2 regions of the Microbispora sp. H10949 genome follow, and region 1 is predicted to be linked to the other one. Evidence: predicted binding sites of a transcription regulator. Region 1 holds the regulator's gene; the other holds the start of a gene.
The links. The regulator LexA, encoded in region 1, represses DNA repair genes until DNA is damaged. The targets are predictions, from matches to a motif close to TCGAACANNTGTTCGA.
Positions count from the first base shown of each region.

Region 1 (7,184 bases):
CGTGGCGCGGCCCTGCAGCCGAAGGGCGTCTCGCCGCTGGCGGGTGCCACGGACTGGGTCAACGTCTCCTGCCCCAAGTGCGGCGGGCCCGCCCAGCGGGACACCGACACGATGGACACCTTCGTCGACTCGTCGTGGTACTTCCTGCGGTACTGCGACCCGCACTACACCGACGGCCCGTTCGACGTGGAGAAGGTCCGCAAGTGGGGCCCGATCGACCAGTACGTCGGCGGCCAGGAGCACGCGGTGCTCCACCTGCTCTACACGCGGTTCTTCACCAAGGTCCTGCACGACATGGGCCTGGTCGACTTCACCGAGCCCTTCGTTCGGCTCATCAACCAGGGCCAGGTCATCAACCAGGGCAAGGCCATGTCGAAGTCGCTGGGCAACGGCGTGGACCTGGGCGAGCAGATCGACAACTTCGGCGTGGACGCCGTCCGGCTGACAATGATCTTCGCCGGGCCTCCGGAGGAAGACATCGACTGGGCCGACGTCTCGCCGGCCGCGTCGCAGAAGTTCCTGGCCCGCGCGTTCCGCGTGATGGCCGAGGCTGGAGCGGCGTCCGCCCCGGGGGCCGACGTCTCCGGCGGCGACGTCGAGCTGCGCAAGGTGACCCACCGGACCATCGACGAGGTGACCAAGCTCGTCGAGGGCTACCGGTTCAACGTCGCGGTGGCCCGCATGATGGAGCTGACCTCCGCCGCGCGCAAGGCGATCGACGCCGGTCCCGGCGCCGCCGACCCCGCCGTCCGCGAGGCCGCCGAGACCCTGGCGGTCATGCTGTCGCTGGTCGCGCCGTACGTCGCGGAGGAGGGCTGGGAGCGGCTCGGTCACGCGCCGTCGGTCGCGAAGGCGGGCTGGCCGCAGGCCGACCCGGCGCTGCTGGTGCAGGAGTCGGTCACGGCCGTGGTCCAGGTGGCGGGCAAGGTCCGCGACCGGCTGGAGGTGTCCCCGGACATCTCCGAGGCCGACCTGGAGGCGCTGGCCCTGGCGTCGGAAAAGGTCAGGCCGTACCTGGACGGCACGCCGCGCAAGGTCATCGTACGGGCGCCGAAGCTCGTCAACATCGTCCCGTGATCGGGCGTTGACGATCGGGCAGCTGTCCGGACAAAATTACGCCCGAGCCACAAAACCAGTCATATAGATGAGGCGTGCGGTCAGGGCATGCCGCGACCACCACCGCTCCGGCGGTGGTCTGGGGTGCGCGCCTGACCGTACGGCTCACCGGTGGCGTGCGCCCCTCGTGGGAGGCACGTCTTGTACAGACGCATTCTCGGCGGGCTGGCGACCGCCGTCGCGATGGCGGCGACCGTGCTCGTCGCCACCGGTTCACCGGCGAACGCGGCCGGCACGGGCACCGGCTACCTGCACACCAGCGGGAACAAGATCGTCGACAGCACCGGCGCCACCGTCCGGCTGACCGGCATCAACTGGTTCGGCATGGAGACCGACAACAAGACCTTCCACGGGCTGTGGGCCAGCAACCCGTGGAGGAGCCAGCTCGACCTCATGGCGAACCTGGGCTACAACACGATCCGGGTGCCGTTCTCCGACGACGCGCTGAAGCCGGGCGCGCAGGCGACGAGCGTCAACACCGCATCCAACCCCGATCTCATCGGCCTGTCGCCGCTGCAGATCCTCGACAAGGTCGTGGACTACGCGGGCCAGAAGGGCATGCGGATCATCCTCGACCGGCACCGGCCGACCAGCGCGGGTCAGACGGCGCTGTGGTACACCTCGACCGTGCCGGAGTCCACCTGGATCGCCGACTGGAAGTCGCTGGCCCAGCACTACGCGGGCAACACCACGGTAATCGGGGCCGACCTGCACAACGAGCCGCACGCCGACGGCACCAACCCGAACGCGACCGGCTCCTGCTGGGGCTGCGGCGTCGAGTCCCGCGACTGGCGCCTGGCGGCCGAGCGGGCGGGCAACGCGATCCTGTCCGTGCAGCCCAACTGGCTGATCTTCGTCGAGGGCGTGAGCTGCCCGAGCGGCGGCCTGTCCAACATCTGGGACAACGACACCAGCAACGACGAGGACTGCGGCTGGTGGGGCGGCAACCTCACCAAGGCCGGGCAGTTCCCCGTCCGGCTGAACGTGGCGAACCGGCTCGTCTACTCGCCGCACGAGTACGCCACGTCGGTCTACCACCAGCCGTGGTTCGACGACCCGACGTACCCGGCGAACATGCCGGCCATCTGGGACAAGTACTTCGGCTACCTGTACAAGCAGAACATCGCGCCGATCATGGTGGGCGAGTTCGGCACCACGCTGGCCAGCAACACCGACAAGATCTGGCTCCAGGAGCTCATGAAGTACCTGGGCACCGGGGTGAACGGCATGTCGTTCACCTACTGGTCGTGGAACCCCAACTCGGGTGACACGGGCGGCATTTTGAAGGACGACTGGGCGACGGTCGACCAGGCCAAGCAGAGCATCATCTCGCCGTACCTGATCCCGCCGGTGGGCGGCAGGCCGCAGTCGCCTTCGGCGTCCCCGTCCTCCTCGCCCTCGACCTCTCCCTCATCCTCTCCCTCGGCGTCACCGTCGGTGTCCCCGTCGGCCTCGCCGTCCGCGTCCCCCAGCGGGAACGGGGGCAAGTCCTGCACCGCCACCTACAAGGTCGTCAACCAGTACAGCGGCGGCTTCCAGGGTGAGGTCACGGTGAAGGCGGGCAGCTCCGCCATCTCCGGCTGGACCGTGAAGTGGGCCTTCCCGAACGGGCAGACCATCAGCCAGCTCTGGAACGGCTCGCTCAGCGCCAGCGGGTCCAATGTCACGGTGACGAACATGTCCTACAACGGCGCGCTCGGCGCCGGGGCGTCCACGGCGTTCGGGTTCAACGCGAGCTGGTCCGGCACCAACGGCGTGCCGTCGCAGGTCACCTGCGCGGCGAGCTGAGCGGGCGGATCACTTCAGCGCGGCGGCGATCCTGGCCAGGATCTCCTCCAGGATCGGCGCCGACGTCGCGAAGTTGAGGCGGGCGAACGTGTCCCCGCCTCCGTAGTTGGGGCCCGGGTTGAGCTTGACCCGGGCCTCCCGCTCGACGAAGGAGGCGGCGTCGGGGATGCCGAAGTCGAGCCACGCGAGATAGGTGGCCTCGGGCATGCGGTACCCCACCCCGGACGGGAGCCGCTCGGCGACGAGCCGGCGGTTGCGGTCCAGGATCGCCAGCACCTCCTCCAGCCACGCGTGGCCGTGCCGCCACGCGGCCACCGTGGCCTCCACGCCGAGGACGCTCGGCGCGCCGTAGATGTGGGCGGGCTGGCGGCCGATCGCGTCCCTGACGTCCCTGGCGCCCAGATGGGCCACCGAGCAGTGCAGCCCGCCCATGTTGAACGCCTTGCTGGCGGAGGTCAGCGTGACCGTGCGCTCCGGGAGGATCGTGGCGAACGGGATGTGCCGGGCCGGGGCGTACGTCAGGTCGGCGTGGATCTCGTCGGCGATCACCAGCGTGCCGTGCCGGTCGGCGTACGCGGCGACCGCCTCCAGCTCCTCCCGGGTGAACGACCGGCCCGACGGGTTCTGCGGGTTCACCAGCAGGAGCACCCGTACGGGCTCATCGGGGACCTCGAACCGGCCCTCGGCCGTCAGCGGCATCGGCACCAGGCGGCGGCCCATCCCCGTGATGGTGACGAGGAAGGGGTCGTAGGCCGGGACGTGCAGCGCCACCGCGTCGCCGGGCTCGGTCATGAGGTGCAGCAGCACCTGGAGGGCCTGGTTGAGGTCGGTGTAGGACCGCACATGCCCGGGATCGGCGCGCCAGCCGTACCTCGCCTCCATCCGCTCGGCGAACGCCTCCGCCAGCGGCCCGGCGGCCGGCTGGTCCAGCCACTCGGGATAGCCGAGATCCGTGGCCGCGCGTCGCGCGACGGCCTCCCGGACCGCGTCGGGCACCGGGAAGTCCATGTCGGCGACCCAGGCGGGGATGACATCGGGCGCGGCCAGGGCCCACTTGATCCCGTCACGGGCGCGGGCGGCCTCCAGGGAGAGCGAGTCGAGTTCCACGGGACTCACCCTAATCGCCAGATATCGGTCATCCGGGAAGCAGCCATACCGGCGTCCCGCGGCGGGACGCCGGCACGGGCGTGACTACAGCCGCGCGACTACAGCTTGCGCAGGACGGCCGTGACCTTGCCGAGCACGGTGGCCTCGTCACCGGGGATCGGCTCGTAGTTCGGGTTGTGCGGCACCAGCCACACGTGCCCGTCCTTGCGCTTGAACGTCTTCACGGTGGCCTCGCCGTCGATCATCGCCGCGACGATGTCACCGTTGTCGGCCACCGGCTGCTGCCGCACCACGACCCAGTCGCCGTCCGCGATGGCGGCCTCGATCATCGAGTCGCCGGAGACCTGGAGCAGGAACAGCGTGCCCTCGCCGACAAGCTGCTTGGGGAGCGCGAACACGTCCTCGATGCTCTGCTCGGCGAGGATGGGGCCACCGGCGGCGATGCGGCCGACCAGCGGAACGTACGCCGCGGTGGGCCGGTTGAAGCCGCTCTCCTCCTCGGCGGCGTCCGGGTCCACCCACAGGACCGGCTCACCGGGGAGCCTGACCTCCAGCGCCCGGGGGCGGTGCGGGTCCCGGCGGAGGTAGCCCTTACGCTGGAGCGCCGTGAGCTGGTGCGACACGCTGGAGGTGCTGGTCAGCTGGACAGCCTCCCCGATCTCCCGCATGGACGGCGGATAGCCGCGCTGCTGGACCGAGTCGCGGATCACCTCGAGGATCTTCCGCTGCCTGGGGGTGAGGCCAAGCGAGTCACGCCGACGAACCGCGAGGTCGCCGACGCCATTCGCCTGCTCACTTCGGTCACTCACGATGCCACCTCTCAATCCGTGTTCCTCATGTCGCACAGAGCGACCGTACCGCGATTCAAGATCAGCGTCAAACAATTGTTCGATATCCAGCGAAATCGCCGATCTCGCCGTTCTCCTCATCGTACGGGAGTTCGATCGATCCCGTGTTCGATTTACCCGATCTTCTCGGCGGGTCGTACGCCCAGCTCAGAAGGAATGGGGAAATCGGGACCCGAAAAAGCCGCACGGCCTATTCCTTCATGCCCGGGGCAGGGGAGGCGGGTGGGGCTGATGGGGCGACACGCCCGCCGAGCAGGAACTTCCCCCGCCACGCCCGGTTCGACTTGCGTTCAAGGACGGGCACTTCTACCGTTGGACCCCAACATCTAGTAGTCACAGCGGTGTAAGTTCACTACACCTTGTGTTCGGGATGGGCGTTCAGGGAGGCGATGAAGTGCACTGTCCGTTCTGTCGCCACCCGGACACACGGGTCGTGGACAGCCGCGCAGCCGAGGACGGCGCGGCCATCCGCCGCCGCCGCACCTGCCCCGAATGCGGGCGCAGGTTCACCACGCAGGAGACCGTCCTGCTGATGGTGAGCAAACGCAGCGGCGTCACCGAGCCGTTCTCCCGGGAGAAGGTCGTCGCGGGCGTACGGCGCGCCTGTCAGGGACGCCCGGTCGGCGAGGACTCCCTCGCCCAGCTCGGGCAGCGCGTGGAGGAGACCATCCGGGCCACCGGCGCCGCGGAGATCGCCTCGCACGAGGTGGGGCTGGCCATCCTGGGCCCGCTCCGCGACCTGGACGAGGTGGCGTACCTGCGGTTCGCGTCGGTCTACCGGAGCTTCGAGACGCTGGCGGACTTCGAAGCGGAGATCGAGCGGCTCAGGGCGGCCCACGGCGGCGGGGAGTAGCCGCCGGCGCCGGCGGGCGGGGCGAGGAGCGAGCCGTGCGGCGCGACGATGAGGGTGTAACGAGCGTGGTCGGAAAGAGGGGCTCCATCGGGCCCCGGGAGGGGGAAGTCATGACGGAGACCGTGAGCGGCACAGCGGCGGGTGCGGGAGGCCGGGGAGCGAAGCGTCCGCGCAAGGGCCTGAAGATGAAGCGCATCTTCACCACGCCGGGCGTCCACCCGTACGACGAGGTCCGCTGGGAGCGGCGCGACGTCGTGATGACCAACTGGCGCGACGGCTCGGTCAACTTCGAGCAGCACGGCGTGGAGTTCCCCGCCTCCTGGTCGGTCAACGCGGCCAACATCGTGACCACCAAGTACTTCCGGGGCGCGGTGGGCACCCCGCAGCGCGAGTCGAGCCTGCGGCAGCTCGTCGACCGGGTGGTGGGCGTCTACACCAGGACCGGCGTCGAGAACGGCTACTTCGCCTCCGACGAGGACGCGGAGATCTTCGACCACGAGCTCAAGCACGCCCTGATCCACCAGGTCTTCAGCTTCAACTCCCCGGTCTGGTTCAACGTCGGCACCCGCTCCCCCCAGCAGGTGAGCGCGTGTTTCATCCTCGCCGTGGACGACACGATGGAGTCGATCCTCGACTGGTACAAGGAAGAGGGCGTGATCTTCAAGGGCGGCTCGGGCTCGGGGGTCAACCTCTCCCGGATCCGCTCGTCCAAGGAGCTGCTGTCCAGCGGCGGCACGGCCAGCGGCCCGGTGTCCTTCATGCGCGGCGCCGACGCGTCCGCCGGGACCATCAAGTCGGGCGGCGCCACCCGCAGGGCGGCGAAGATGGTCGTCCTCGACGTGGACCACCCCGACATCGAGGAGTTCATCGAGACCAAGGCGCGCGAGGAGGACAAGGTCCGCGCGCTGCGCGACGCCGGGTTCGACATGGACCTCGGCGGCAAGGACATCGTGTCCGTCCAGTACCAGAACGCCAACAACTCGGTCCGCGTCTCGGACGAGTTCATGCGCGCCGTGGAGGCCGGGTCGAACTTCGGCCTGCGGGCCCGGCTGACGGGCGAGGTCATCGAGGAGGTGGAGTCCCGGTCGCTGTTCCGCAAGATGGCGCAGGCCGCCTGGGAGTGCGCCGACCCGGGCGTGCAGTACGACGACACGATCAACGACTGGCACACCTGCCCGGAGACCGGGCGCATCACGGCGAGCAACCCGTGCTCGGAGTACGTCCACCTGGACAACTCCTCGTGCAACCTCGCCTCGATCAACCTGCTGAAGTTCCTGCGCGACGACGACAGCTTCGACGTCGCGAACTTCGTGAAGATCACCGAGCTGATCATCACGGCGATGGACATCTCCATCACCTTCGCCGACTTCCCGACGCGGAAGATCGCCGAGACCACCCGGGCGTACCGGCAGCTCGGCATCGGCTACGCCAACCTGGGCGCGCTGCTGATGGCGACCGGCCACGCGTACGAC
Region 1 is NZ_JABBWZ010000011.1:279,261-286,444, reverse strand. Features, by position in the region: gene leuS (leucine--tRNA ligase) at 1-1,077, shown strand, start outside; gene HHX40_RS37205 (cellulase family glycosylhydrolase) at 1,258-2,904, shown strand; gene HHX40_RS27915 (MalY/PatB family protein) at 2,914-4,011, opposite strand; gene lexA (transcriptional repressor LexA) at 4,110-4,823, opposite strand; gene nrdR (transcriptional regulator NrdR) at 5,254-5,712, shown strand; gene HHX40_RS27900 (vitamin B12-dependent ribonucleotide reductase) at 5,823-7,184, shown strand, end outside.

Region 2 (7,184 bases), on a different contig from region 1:
CAGGAAGACCTTGACCTTCTCGCTCTTGGAGGTCGGCAGGTTCTTGCCGACGTAGTCGGCGCGGATCGGCAGCTCCCGGTGGCCGCGGTCCACCAGCGTGGCGAGCTGGACCGCCCGGGGCCTGCCCACGTCGTTCAGCGCGTCGAGCGCGGCGCGCACCGTACGCCCGGAGAAGAGCACGTCGTCCACGAGGACGACGGTCCTGCCGTCCACGCCGTCCGGGGGCAGCTCGGTGCGGCCGAGCGGGCGCGCCGGACGCAGGCGCAGGTCGTCGCGGTACATCGTGATGTCGATCGCGCCGACGGGGACCTTGATCCCCTCGAACTGCGCGATCCGGCCGGCGATCCGCTGGGCCAGGGTGGCGCCGCGGGTGGGGATGCCGAGCAGGACGACGCTCTCGGCGCCTCTCGTCCGTTCCAGGATCTCGTGCGCGATCCGCGTGAGCGCCCGGTGGATGTCGGGCCCCTCCAGGACGGCACGGGCCTGATTTTGGACATCGGACATGAAAAAGTCACCACCTTTCCCGCCTCACGGGACGGGTCTTAAAAGGGTGTCAGGTCTGCTTAGAGTATCAGGGCCCTCCGCCATCCCCCCTCCCGCCAGGGGTGATGCGCCGGGGAGGCGGCGTACGCCCCCGGTCCCCGGGGGATCGGAAGCCGCATCACATCGGGTGTCGGGGATTTCGGTGAGAGCACTGTTTGGCGCTCTTTTTTCCAATCAGCTTGACCTTTGGGAGTGTCGGCTTTACCGTCACTGTCCGTAACCACAACACGCGACCTTCCTGGGTAAAACCCGACGCAGCGGTCACCGAAGGTGCCGGGGCCGGTGCCAGCCCCGGTGTTCGGAACGCTTGGGACAAGGACGCACAATCAAGTGAGAAGAGACATAGAAAGCCGGGGGCCACACGATGCCGTCTGACTACGCCAAGTCGCTGGGCGCGCGCCTGCGCGCCATCCGGACCCAGCAGGGGCTGTCCCTGCACGGTGTCGAGGAGAAGTCCCGTGGCCGGTGGAAGGCCGTCGTCGTGGGCTCCTATGAGCGGGGCGACCGCGCGGTGACCGTGCAGAAGCTCGCCGAACTCGCGGACTTCTACGGGGTGCCGGTCTCCGAGTTGCTGCCGGGCGGGGCCGCTCCCAGCCCGCTCGCCCCGGCTCCCAAGCTGGTCATCGACCTGGAGCGGCTGTCGCAGCTGCCGAAGGACAAGGCCGGTCCGCTGGCCCGCTACGCGGCCACGATCCAGAGCCAGCGTGGTGACTACAACGGCAAGGTGCTGTCCATCCGGCAGGAGGACCTGCGCTCGCTGGCGGTCATCTACGACAAGTCACCCGTCGAGCTGACCGAGGAGTTCATCAACTGGGGCGTGCTCGACGCCGAGGCCCGCCGCGCCGTCGAGTCCTTCTGACCACTCCTCCCGGCCGTTCCCCCCGACCACCGGGCCGCCGCGGCGGCCCCCCATCGGCCTCCGCACGCCGGGGAGCCGCGTCACGAGTGATTCCTGTCATAGGGGGATAGGCAGGACATGACTTTTTTCGTGGGCTCGGAGGTGGGCAGGCTCCGCCAGGTCCTGGTCGACATCCCCGAACTGGCGCTCAAGCGGCTCACCCCCGGCAACAAGGACGGCCTGCTCTTCGACGACGTGCTCTGGGTGCACCGCGCGCTGGAGGAGCACCGGGAGTGGTGCGAGGTGCTCACGGCGCGCGGCGTCACGGTGCACCACCTCGGCGACCTCCTACGGGAGGCGATCGAGGTGCCCGACGCGCGCAAGCACATCCTCGACGGCAGCGTCGACGAGCACTGGTTCGGCCCGCTGGCCGCCGACGCGATCCGCAACACGCTGGACGCCCTCGACGGAGCCGCGCTCGCGCCGTACCTGACCGGCGGGATCACCAAGCGCGAGATCATGGAACTGGGCTGCGACCCGGGGTCCGTCGTCTTCCACGCGTTCGGCATGGACGACTTCGTCCTCCCGCCGCTGCCCAACCACCTGTTCGCCCGCGACACCTCCTGCTGGGTGTACGGCGGGGTGTCCATCAACGCGATGCGCAAGAAGGCGCGCAGGCGCGAGACCCTCAATTTCGAGGCGGTCTACCGGTGGCACCCGATGTTCGCCGCGGGCTACGGCGACCCGTCCGGCGGGGGGTTCGACGTCTGGTACGACGGCACCCGCATGGCCCCCGCCACCATCGAGGGCGGTGACGTGCTGGTGCTCGGCGACGGCGTCGTGCTCGTCGGGATGAGCGAGCGCACCCAGCCGCAGGCGGTCGAGATGCTGGCGACGAAGCTCTTCCGGGCGGGCGCGGCGACCCGCATCGTGGCGCTCGACCTCCCCAAGACCCGCGCGTTCATGCACCTCGACACCGTGATGACCAACGTCGACGTGGGGGTGTTCACCAAGTACGCCGGGCTTGGCATGCTGCCGTCGTACACGGTGGAGCCGGGCGACACCGACAAGGAGCTGAAGGTCACCGACCATCCGCCCGAGGACATGCACCGGGCCATCGCGCAGGCCCTCGGCCTGGACGACATCAAGGTCCTCACGCCGACGCAGGATGTGCACGCGGCCGAGCGCGAGCAGTGGGACGACGGCTGCAACGTGCTGGCCCTGGAGCCGGGAGTGGTCGTCGCCTACGAGCGCAACACCACGACCAACAACTACCTGCGCAGACACGGCATCGAGGTCATCCCGATCCGGGGCAGCGAGCTCGGCCGCGGACGCGGCGGGCCCCGCTGCATGAGCTGCCCTCTGGAGCGCGATCCCGTCTGAGGCCGCACCCGGCCGCCGGCGGGCCGTGGGCGCCCTTGCAGCGCCGTCAGCCTGCCATGGGGAGGGTGGGGCGGCCGGGCAGGCCGAGGATCGACTCGACCTCGCCGACGAACCGGTCCGCTTCCGCTATGATCTCGTCTGCGTCGTTCTGAGTGACGGCCCGGACCATTCCGGCCTCGACCGCCGCTCGCTTGGTCGCGCTCATCGCGAAGTAGGCCGCCCAGTCCGCGAGCTTCGGCTCGACCTCGGGAAGCAGTTCCCAGGCGCTGCGCAGCCGCCGCCTGCGTCCGTCCATCGGACGGGGACGCGCGGCGAGGATCCCGGCGGCCGCGCGCAGCGCCGCGAGATGGGCCGACACGTAGCGGTCCGCGGGCGTGGGCCCGACGGTCGCGTCGGCGAGGCATGCCCTGGCGTCCGCGAGACGCGCCAGGACCGCCTGCGGAAGCCGGGGCCCGGTCCGCTGATCGCCGTTCTCTTCAGTCATGCCCGCCTCCTTGAGTCGTGGCATCCGGCGAAGGCCGCCGGTGACTTCACAGTCGCAGACAGCACCGACAATTTCGATCTGCCGCGTAATCCCGGGCACCACCGGGATCACGCGGCTTTCTCACGCTCCCGTGGGCGGCCGGACGAGGAGCTTCCCCTCTCCCCGTCCGGCCCACGCCGCGGGCCGTGCCGCATCCGTCTCCGCCGACGACGTAGGCACGGATCCGACGGTGTGGGCGCAGGCCGCGAGTCCTGCGCCCACTCCATCGAACATAGATTCGACCATGCCCGCTGTCAAGGATGTCAACGAACAAGGGTTCGAGGACTGGCGGGGGCCCGTACGACGAAGGGCCCCGCGCGAACACCTCGCGCGGGGCCCTCCGATCCGCTGGCTACCGCCGGAAAGCACCTCTGACGTGCACGGGAACTCCCTTGCCGAGCATGCCAGGAAGGATCCCGGCGACGTTCATCGGCAGCCGTACACAGCCGTGCGACGCCGGATAGAGCGGCACCGACAGCGCGCCGTGGAGGGCGATCCCGCCGTTGAAGAAGATCGGGTTGTAGAGCTGCCCCAGGTAGGACCGGTGCCAGCCCCTGGCCCGCCACGTGGTCTTGTAGTCGCCGGTCGGCGTGCGGGCACTGCCGGAGAAGACCTGCCTCTTGCCGTTCCACACGGCGTACTCGGTGTAGGGAATACCGCTGCCGCTGGAGATGTGACTGATCAGCACCGGGACGCCGGAACGATACAGAACCATCACCTGTTTGGTCAGGTCCACCTCGACCCGGGTGGCCTTGCCGCGGGGCACGAGGACCCGGGGCGCGCGGGGGTTCTCCAGCGCCCTCCAGGTGCGGGCGGCGACCGTGCTGGTCGGCTTGATCCCCTGCACCTTCTGGAACGCCCAGACCGCCGTCAGCGTGGCCCCGCCGTACCGGCCGTCGGCGCTGCCGGGCACGTAGCCGAGCTCCTTGAGGCGGGCCTGCAGCGCCTTCACGGCGGCGCCCTTCGCCCCGAGCCTGAGCGTCTTGCCCGGCGCCTCGAACGGCGGGTATCCGGCCCGTCCCGGCAGGGCTCCCCGCGCTCCGGCCACCCGCGTCGCGACCGTCCGCGCGCCGGACACCGGCGCCGCGCCGGCGAGGCCGGCCGTCGCGTACGTCACGGCTCCCGCCGGAACGGCTGCGCCGGCCCGCGCCGGGCCGGCGACCCCGGCCGTCGCGAACGCCACGGCCCCCATCGCGACGAGCATGGCCGCGGCCGGTCGCCGTCGACCTCTCATCATGACCAACCCCTCATAAGCCTGATTCCTAACAAAGGACTCACCTTACGGTCCGATTGCGAGCCGTGTGATCACAAGTGGCGATAATCGGCCGCGTCTGTCCTGGCAATCCGTTTAGAGTGGCCGGGTGCCGGAAAAGTTGCATCCGAACGTCGCCCGAGTCGAGCAGGCCCTGCGGGAGCGGCAGGTGACCGGTGAGGTCGTCGTGCTGGACGACGCCGCGCCGACGGCCGCCACGGCGGCGGCCCAGCTCGGCTGCGAGATCGGCGCGATCGCCAACAGCCTGATCTTCGACGCGGACGGCGCGCCGCTGCTGGTGCTGACCAGCGGCGCCCATCGCGTGAACACCGACCTGATCGCACGGCTCGTCGGAGCGGCCAAGGTGCGCAGGGCGACGCCGGAGTTCGTCCGGGAGCACACCGGGCAGCCCATCGGCGGCGTGGCCCCGGTCGGGCATCCGGCGCCCGTGCGGACGCTCGTGGACACCTGGCTGGGCAAGCACGAGGTCGTGTGGGCCGCCGCCGGGCATCCGCACTCGGTCTTCCCGACCTCCTTCGACGAGCTCGTACGGATCACCGGGGGCACCCCCGCCGAGGTCGAATGACGTCCGCGACCGGCCTGGCGGCGCTTTGCTAGTGTGCGACGCGTGATCCGACTGCGCCGGGTGGGGCCCGACACGTTCAGGGCGGTGCTGGACACCGTGCTGGAGATCTACACGGACGCCATGCGGCCGCCGTCGGACCAGCTCGCGGGCCGCATGGCGATCATGCGCAACCACGCCGGTTATCCCGACTTCGCCTGCGTCCTCGCCGAGGACCCGCAGGGCCCCGGCATCGCCGGCTTCGCGTACGGCTTCCACGGCGGCCCCGGCCAGTGGTGGCACGACGTCGTCCGCGGCGGCCTGCAGGACCGGGCGGGGCCGGTGGTGGCCGACGAGTGGTTCGGCGACGCCCTGGAGATCGCCGAGATCCACGTACGCCCCGGGTACCAGGGCAAAGGCGTCGGGCGGCGCATGATCCACGCGCTGTGCGAGGGCCGCCCGGAGCGAACCGCCGTGCTGTCCACGCACGACGCCCCCACGGTGGCCCGCCATCTCTACCGCGACGTGGGCTTCGCCGACCTGATGACCCGGTTCGTCTTCCCGGGCGGCTACGAGGAGTACGTCATCGCGGGGGTGCGGCTGCCGTTGCCCGGCCCCGCGCCGCTCGCGAAGGACTGATACGCGGGCAGGCGGGTCAGCCGGCGACGGCGGGCACGCCGTGCAGCGCCTGGAACACCTCGCGGGTCGCGCTCGACCGGTTGAAGGTGATGAAGTGGATGCCGGGGGCGCCCTCGTCGAGGAGCGTCCGGCACATCTCGGCGGCGTGCTCGATGCCCAGGCGGCGGACCGCCACCGGATCGTCGGCGACGGCCGCGAACCGCTCGGCCACCTCCGGCGGGAACGGCGCGCCGGACAGCTGCTCGGACCGGGCGATCGTGCTCATCTGCGTCACGGGCATGACGCCCGGGATGATCGGCGTGTCGCACCCCTGGGCCGCCACGCGGTCGCGCAGCCGCAGGTAGTCCTCCGCGCGGAAGAACATCTGGGTGATCGCGTAGTCGGCGCCGGCCCGGCACTTCTGCACGAAGTATCTCGTGTCCGACTCGACCGTGGCCGACCTCGGGTGCTTGTACGGGAAGGCCGCCACGCCCACGCAGAAGTCGCCCGCCTGGCGGATCAGCCGCACCAGGTCCTCGGCGTACAGGACGCCCTCGGGGTGCCTGACCCATTCGTCCATCGGGTCGCCGCCGCGCGGGTCGCCGCGTACGGCGAGGATGTTGCGCACCCCGGCGTCGGCGAACCGGCCGACGAGGTGGCGCAGCTCACGGATCGAGTGGTCGACGGCGGTGAAGTGGGCGACGGGCGTGAGCGTCGTCTCGTGGGCCAGCCGCTCGACGATGTCCACGGTGCGGTCGCGGGTCGAGCCGCCGGCGCCGTAGGTGACGGAGACGAACGTCGGCCGCAGCGCCTCCAGTTCGCGGATCGCGCGCCACAGCTGGCGCTCCCCCTCGTCGGTCTTCGGCGGGAAGAACTCGAACGAGAACGAGCGCTCGCCCGCGGCCAGCAGTTCGCGGACCGTCGGGACGCGATCGGGAAGCCGCGAGGGCAGACCGAGAGCCATACGGGAAAGATTACAGCGCGGGCCGGTCCCCGGCCTCGCGGTCTTGCCATGTGGACCGGCCGCATGTAGTGGTCACCCGGACGTTTTGCCCTAACAGCGCGAGCTGACCAATTTAGAGGGGATCTGCGCTGTGATGTCGGGATCTGGCCCGGTTACTCTCTGAGCATGACCACTTCCGCCGCCTCGCTCGACCACATCCGTACGGAGGTGGACCGCGTTCTCCGGGAGTTCCTCGACCGGCAGCGCCCACACTTCGAGGACCCGCATCTGGCCGTCCTGCTGTCCGCCGCGGAGGACTTCCTCGCCGGTGGCAAGCGGCTGCGTCCCGCCTTCTGCCACTGGGGGTGGCGCGCCGCCGGGGGCGGCGACGAGCCGGGACTGCACTTCGCCGCCGCGTCGCTGGAGCTGCTCCAGGCCAGCGCGCTGATCCACGACGACGTCATGGACGCGAGCGACGTACGCCGCGGCATGCCCTCGGCGCACCGGCGCTTCGAACGCCTG
Region 2 is NZ_JABBWZ010000001.1:291,604-298,787, forward strand. Features, by position in the region: gene pyrR (bifunctional pyr operon transcriptional regulator/uracil phosphoribosyltransferase PyrR) at 1-504, opposite strand, end outside; gene HHX40_RS01300 (transcriptional regulator) at 908-1,402, shown strand; gene HHX40_RS01305 (arginine deiminase) at 1,520-2,764, shown strand; gene HHX40_RS01310 (SAV_6107 family HEPN domain-containing protein) at 2,811-3,248, opposite strand; gene HHX40_RS01315 (L,D-transpeptidase family protein) at 3,640-4,524, opposite strand; gene HHX40_RS01320 (YbaK/EbsC family protein) at 4,649-5,125, shown strand; gene HHX40_RS01325 (GNAT family N-acetyltransferase) at 5,168-5,740, shown strand; gene metF (methylenetetrahydrofolate reductase [NAD(P)H]) at 5,757-6,683, opposite strand; gene HHX40_RS01335 (polyprenyl synthetase family protein) at 6,849-7,184, shown strand, end outside.
Region 2: HHX40_RS01310 (SAV_6107 family HEPN domain-containing protein) is a predicted target of LexA. The motif match lies at 3,514-3,529, and genes of this name have one in related genera.